DNA from 2 places in the Thermicanus aegyptius DSM 12793 genome. Region 1 is predicted to be linked to the other one. Evidence: riboswitches for the same ligand, from Rfam matches in the RefSeq annotation. Region 1 holds a riboswitch; the other holds the start of a gene.
The links. Region 1 has a riboswitch for cyclic di-GMP ahead of THEAE_RS21130 (sensor histidine kinase). Riboswitches for the same ligand answer to the same signal wherever they lie in the genome.
Positions count from the first base shown of each region.

Region 2: another riboswitch for cyclic di-GMP. It lies ahead of THEAE_RS0109995 (hypothetical protein); the one in region 1 lies ahead of THEAE_RS21130 (sensor histidine kinase).

Region 1 covers NZ_KI783301.1:2,697,627-2,701,387, reverse strand. The annotation lists partial or broken gene THEAE_RS22200 (ISNCY family transposase) at 1-397, opposite strand, end outside; cyclic di-GMP riboswitch class I at 709-800, shown strand; gene THEAE_RS21130 (sensor histidine kinase) at 1,256-2,635, shown strand; gene THEAE_RS0114280 (response regulator transcription factor) at 2,653-3,291, shown strand.
Region 2 covers NZ_KI783301.1:1,879,377-1,883,137, reverse strand. The annotation lists gene THEAE_RS0110000 (copper amine oxidase N-terminal domain-containing protein) at 144-509, opposite strand; gene THEAE_RS0109995 (hypothetical protein) at 506-1,288, opposite strand; cyclic di-GMP riboswitch class I at 1,438-1,523, opposite strand; gene THEAE_RS0109980 (OmpL47-type beta-barrel domain-containing protein) at 2,209-3,761, shown strand, end outside.

The sequences.
Region 1 (3,761 bases):
CTTTCTCTTGCAGCTTTAGGAGCAAGGCTTCATTGAGTTGCTCGATCATGTCGTCACCATAGCGCTTACGGGCTTTGATCAGCGTACTGGCATCGGGCATGTTCGCATCGATGGCAATGCGGCAAAATCTTCCCCACGTGATGCTGTCGCCCACTTCTTTAACCAACGTCTCATATCCCAGGTTGTAGCGAAATTTGAGAACCATCAAACGCAGATACGTTTCTGCCGGAATGGTTGGCCGCCCACGCTGAGAAGGATGTTTTTCGATGAATGGCTTCATAAAGGCGGGATCATCCAACAAAGCATCGATTTTGGCAAGCTCCTCCGGTAAAGAACGGAACGGTTCCGGTAGAATCGCATCCCAGAGTGTGAGTTGATCTTCGCGAAGCTTTAACATTTCATTCACCTCAAACAGGATTTTCGAGGCGAATGTTGAATTCATGATACATAGGAATTCAGTCATTCACCTCGATAGGGGTTTGGTTGTCTGGACAATAACCTTTTCCCGGATCAAGGTGCTGAATTCCTTTTATTTGTTATTCGAAACCCCGGAATTTTTCAGGGGGCACCAGGTAAAAAATTTTCTATAATACTTATCGTTACGGTAACAATGTCAACCTACTATGAAACTATCTGGATGTACTATTTATCAATTTCATTTTTATGTTTCTTCATGGTAAAATAATCCTATAAAAATGTCGAACAAAATAGGAAAAATGGCAAACCTGTTCGAAAGACAGGGGCGCAAAGCCACGGGTCTAATGCATTGCTATCAATGCAATGATCGCCGGGTTACCCTATTGTAATGACAGCTAGGCACTACCTCTTGGGTACGTGTCTTTTTTGTCTTTATTTACAACTTAGGTTTGGCGTATGTACTGAATTCTTCGCCACACATCAGTACATTCTTTACAATTTCGCACCGAGGACTTCATCTAACTTCTTGGTACGATCCTTCTTCCACGACTTTAAGACGCTTGTTAATCATTGACAATCTTACGCATAAAAGTACACTGCGTTGTTAAGTATTGCCAGGTTTGCTCTGGGACACTGCTGCTTTTACGAGGTTTGCACTTCGTTCCCTTCTCAGAGTGCAGAATAGGTTTCATTCATTTCAACGATGCCTTCATAAAGCTGATAATCGTATTGTTCAGCGCTGCGAGCACCAGTAAAACAAGGTCATATACTACTTGATATCGCTTAGTATAGTTGTTGAAGGAATAAGACGTTTCGTGAAAGGGGGAAGGATGATGGTATGGTATTAGTTCTTATTGTATTATGGACGTTGGCTGCCATATTGCTCATTACCAATCCCAAATATGAAGCGGCCAGGTGGATCTCGCTTACGCTTTTTGTCGCCGGCGGCGGAGCACTTTCCCTAACCATTACGGAAAACATATTGCCGTATTTGCATCATTTTCAGATTGGCACAAACGCTTTGGAGCTGATCTTGTTCAAAATCCATTTGGCGGGTTCCTTTCTGAATCTGGTGGGAACCCCTTATTGTTTCCTGATGTTCGCGATTTGTTACTCTGAATTGTTTCGGGAGAGAATCAAAAAAGTCATCTCCTTCCTATTATTTTTACCGATTCCCGTCATGTTTTGGATCACTCCCTTTGCTCCGGACATTCAGCCGGATTACCGGATGTATTTCGTTTGGTGCGTTCCATATTTCATCATCGGAACGCTTCTTTTGCTGTACAGTACGAGAATCGAAAAAAACGGTTGGTTCAGGCGGGACCGAATGCATACGAATATTTTGGTGATTCCGCCCGTGGTGTTTCAGGCGACAGCCCTCTATACGACGGAGGCTTTCTTTCCCGGGTGGCCCGAAATCTGGAGATATGCGCCCGTGGTGATCGGAGTGATGTTTTTCACTTTTTTGCTGTTGTCCAAGCATGGCATTCTCGGTGTCCGCTTTCGGTTTGAAAAAAACAGTTTGCATCATGCTCTTCGGGCGACAACAGCGGGAACGTCCATCATCAACCATGCAATAAAAAATGAGATGGGGAAGATTAAAATCATGGCAGAACTGATTCAATCCGCTGCCGCAGCCAACCACCAAACGGAAATCCAGCAATATGGCCGCGCCATTTTGGATTCTTCGGAACATTTGCTTACGTTGGTTTCCCGCATTCAAAGCCAACTTCGGGACGACGAAGTGAAAAAACGATGGTGCAACCTGGAAGACATCATCCAAATGAGCCTGTCGCATATCCGGCCTTATTTGGAACAGAAACAATTTCAGGTAATCGTAGATTCGACGGGAAACACTTCGGTGTTTTGTGACGAAGTGTTGATCCGGGAAGTATTGAAAAATCTTTTCACCAACGCGATGGAGGCGATGGAAGAAAGGGGGAGGCTGTACCTTTCTCTTTATGAGACGCAAAAACACGTCATTGTGGAAGTCATGGACAACGGGGTAGGTATTTCACCGGAAGATTTGCCGCATGTGATGGAACCGTTTTATTCGACCAAGAAGGAATCCGGAAATTTTGGATTGGGATTGTCATTTTGCTACAACGTCATGCAAAAACATGAGGGGTTTATTGAGGTTGAAAGTGTTTTAAACGAAGGCACGACGGTGACGCTCTTTTTTCCAAAGCCGAAAAACAGGTCTAATCCCGAGTGTTGAATAGGAGGTGAACGGGTTTGGAGAAAATCAGAATTTTGCTCGTGGAGGATGATCCGGTGTGGCAACACGCTTTGGCCGCGTATTTGGGGAAACAACCGGATTTTTGTCTGGTGCATGCCGCGGCAACCAAGGAAGAAGCCCTTTCGATCTTCCAACAGACGGAAGTGGATGTCGTTCTTATAGATATCGTGCTGACTCCCGGAAAGTACGACGGGCTGGATGCGGCTTTGGACATGTTGCGACAAAAACCGGCTGTCAAAATGATGATGCTGACTTCCGTGGAAGAAAGTGAAGTGATTCTGGATGCCTTCACCGCCGGGGCCGTCAATTATATCCCAAAGACGAAATATGAAAAACTTCCGGAAGCGATCCGTCAGGCCCATCAAAACGTGACGGTGATCCCGGAAGAAGTGGCGGGCGTGATCCTGGGGGAATTGCACCGGCTGAGACAAAGTGAATTGCAGCAACGGATCACATCCATGGAAAAAGAAATTCTTCAATTACTGGCCCAGGGATATACCCGATCCGGCATTGCCGAATATCTGCAAATATCAACGAACACCGTCAGAACCCATATTCGACATATCATGAAGAAATTGGGGGCCACCTCGGGCCAGGAAGCGGCGCAAATCGCGAAACGAAAAGGGCTGTTTTAAAGGAGAGGCCCAATTCAAGGGGGATGACGAAAAAATCATCCTTCCATATTTTGTCGAGTCCCGTATCATAAAAAATACAGACTGGATCGTTTGACCTATTTTGCTTGGGATTTTCGGTTGACTGGAAGGGAGCGCTTACGGGATCTGTGTTGGATGGGAAGTTGTGTGCCTGGGTCATTGTATGGATGATTGTGGGACTGACGCTTTGCATCACGTTTATCGAAATTCGATATGTTCACCTTAATCAGCGAAAATGGAGGTGGGAGCGAAGAAGGAAGCGTTAAAAAGCATATGCAGGATTCAGCAGAAGCCAAGTCATTGGCTTCTTTTTCACCTGTAAAATGGTGCTGAATCAGAAGGGAGGTGATGAGGAATGAAGAAGAATCGCATCAAAGTGGACAGGCCTGCCCCGCATTTCCGCTCAAGCCCTTCCTAAGCAGGTTTGGAGAAAAACGGTTTTTTGGTGACGG
Region 2 (3,761 bases), 820 kb from region 1:
GGATGAGAATGACCGGATTCCGTAATCTCATTTCATATGCAGGTAATGAACGGGCAGCCTGGGCCGTTGGGCAAAGAAAAAGCAAGCTCCCTCATGGGAACCTGCTTTTTGGCGATAGAGTCTTTTCATCTTACGCTGCCGACTTATTTGGTCGTGGTGGTGTCGGGTGATGCGTTAATCACCACGATTTGGCCGACCGGCACCCAGTCCACCTTCGCGCCTAATGCATTGGCCAGGAAGCGGGCGGGGACAAGGGTTCGTCCCTGTATAATGCTCGCTGGCACATCGAGAGAGATCTCTTGTCCATTCACGAGCGCCACATTGCTTCCGATGGGAAGCTGAACCGTTTTATCCCCTTTACTTACCGTGACCGTCCTCGTCTCCGCATCCCACTTCACGTCTGCGCCCAGGGCTTCAGCGATGGCGCGGAACGGAACGAGGGTCCGGCCATCTTTAATGATGGGGGGAACCTCGAACGCGGGTTGTACCCCGTTGACGAAGGCCTTCACGCCTTTATTCTGTATTTTTCGTATAGTTCTCCCAGTTTTTCATACTCGTCCAGATTTTGATACACCTCTTGAACGACGGATAATTGGACATCACGCGCTTTCTTCGATTCGCCCATCTTCTCATAAATTTCCCGCAGCTGTTTCTTCAATTTGGTCTGTTCTTTTACTTGTGCCTGCAGCTCCAATTTGGCTCCCAACGCATCGGCGAAGGCAGAGAGTTGTTCTTTCGTCAGCGCCTCAAGTTGAAGTCGGGTTTGCGTCTGAACATTCTCTCCATAGGTATCCTCCGTAACGCTCGTTTGCCCATTTTCCCCAAGATATGCTTGGAGCTGGCTGAGCAATTCCTCCAAATCTACATCTTCCAGATTGAGCAGGTCTAAGATCACTTTCTCGGCCGGAGTTCCCTTCAGGTGGGTAAGGGCGTTTAAGAGGCCCTGGCGGGCATTTTCATTCGCTTCCTTCTCTTTTTTCTTCTTTTTTTCCTTATCCGTTCCATTCGTATCATTGGAGTTGCCATCATCCGATTGGTTTAACTCTTGGTTGGCATTTTCTTGATCCGGCTGATCTTCTTGATCGATTTCTCCTTGATCTCCCTCTTCGGTGTTCGACTGGTATGCGCTTTCGTCCCCCTTATTTTTCCCATCATCCATTGGGTTCGCCAGGGAGAACGCCCCTTTGGCCGGAGTGCTTGTCCCATACGGAGCCGCAAAGATCGAACTTGCGAGGATGAGAGAGAGCGCGACAAACAGCGACAACACCGACATCACTTTTTTACTCATTCACAATCCCTCCTTAACGAAATGTAAAAGGCGAAAATCGACGATTCTAAGCGGAAATCAGGCGATCGGTTCCAGGTTGCCCTTGATGCATTGAGGGGAGTTATGGATGAAAAAACCTATCCTGCCGGATAGGTTTTCATCCCTCTTATACCGGCAACTGGCTGGCATCGTCGTCAAGACCTTAGCCCCTGTAGCTTTGCGTCATCATCTTTCGATGATTTTGCCTTTGTCGAATCATCGCTTTACTTCATTATACGTTAGGTCGATGGAATATCATAGGGTATCTTTGGGTTCTTTCAAAAAAATGTCGCAAAGGGACAAAAAAGGCTCTCTTTCGCGCGAGAGCCTGCCTATAGGAATCACCGCTATATCATTTAATGCATCGAGGAGGAAATAGATCATCTTCATTTCTCATCGATCCGATAGACCTTACCGAAGGCTTGCCCGCATCTTACCGTTATATTCTCAGTTCAATCGATTTCTTACCGAGGTTAATAAACCTTTAACAGGCTTAACGATTCATAAAACAAAGATTCAATTCACAAAAAAAAGATGAACCTTTCAAACAAAAATTAAACTAAAGAAGGAATATTTAGAATAATACTTCAGATGGATGTGCTATGCTATATCTGTACAAATGCAAACCATTTTTCTTTCTACGACTCCCTTTTTCCTACAAAGCTCATATTCTCTCCGACAAACCAAAGGCGAGCCAACTATCCGTATTTTCAACAAGCCTTTGGTTTTGGCGAAACGGGCAGAGTCCTTTAAAGGAGGTGAGGAGCATGAAGACTCTGCCGAAGATCCGCCCGGTTCGATTCTTATATCGCAGGTGGCGATGTTGATATGAGCCTCTGCATGGGAAATATCGCTCTCATGGGATCCATTTTTCAATAGGAAGAAGGGATAGGAGGAAGAAAATGAAATTGAATATTTTTTGGAAAGGCCTGCTGGTTGCCTTGCTTACCGTGAGCCTGGCCGCCATGTACGGCATATCGGTGGCCAAAACCGAGGCGCAAGGGACGGCATTCGGCTCCCTCGCCGTAGGCGATTATGTTTCCCTTCAGACCTCGGATGGAAAGTGGGAGAAGTTTCGGATCTTCGACGTGAGTTCCAGACGGCTTCTCTATGAGGGAATACCTCCGGCGAATACTTGGTCCACCGCCCAGAACGCGGCGGATACCTTTGTGGGGGGGTTCCCCACCACATTGGTAGATCCTTCGGGAGAGAGCCTTCTCACCCTGGATGAAATCGTCACGGTGACGGAAGCGACCTACGCCTACGACAACACCGTGGGCGGGGTGGTCTATACCCCGAAAGGGACGTTATCCTCCACGTTGGTTCTTAAGGGGACCTCCTCCTACTGGACCGCCACCCCCTCAAACGGATCGAAGGCTTGGTATGTAGGTACCGACGGAAAGGTGATGGAGAAGATGAGCACCACCTCCTATGGGGTGCGTCCCGCCGTCACTTTGCAGAACGGGCTGGAAGTGGCGAGCGGTTCAGGAACTTCTGCCGATCCTTATTTACTCCGCCCCACCTACAATGATTCACCCGATCCGCCCGGCAATTTTTCTCCGGATTCCACCGTGTGGCAAAAGGAGAAACGCCCTCCCATCTCCTTTACGGTAAGTGACCCGAACGGAGACCGATTGAGGGCGTACCAGATCGTCTTGTCCGACGCGAAAATAAACCCGAGTATCTCATCGAAGACAGAGATCACAGGCGATTGGGCGAGCGGAAGTACCGTTCCCTATACGCTTGGACAAGACCTTAGCGACGGGACTCATTATCTCTATGTGCGGGTGAAGGACCAATGGGAAGCATGGGGAAATTGGACGGAACACGTCATCCGCGTGGATGCCACCGCTCCCGGGAAACCGACGGTTACCCCGTCCACGGCGGAATGGACGAAGGATCCGGTAACCGTCACGATTTCCGATGGATACGAGAACGGCAGCGGAGTGGAAAAGACGGAATACCGGATCGACAATGGCCCATGGACCACCTATTCCACGCCCTTCCAGGTAACGTCCGATGGGCTCCACACCATCGAAGCCCATACGGTGGACAAGGCAGGGAACGTGGGGGAGAGCGCCACGGCGACGGTGAAGGTGGATACCTCCGCACCAAGTGCGCCCACGTTCGTCAAATCGCCCGCCTCCGATTGGACCAATGCGCCGGAAGTAACCGTTACCCTGACGGACGGGACGGATCAGCAGGGCTTAAGCGGCTATGACAAAAGCTGGTACAGCTGGGATGGCGCATCGTTTCTACCCTATGATCCGAAAAGTCCCCTCAAAGTAACCAATGCCGGCACGACGACGATTTGGGCCATCGGGGTGGACAAAGCCGGGAACGAGAGCCAACCGGTCATCATCACAGTCCAGATCGATCGGGTAAAACCGACCCCTCCCACCGTCTCCGGCATCACCTACGGCTGGAGCAATACCATCCCCGCCTTCACCATAAC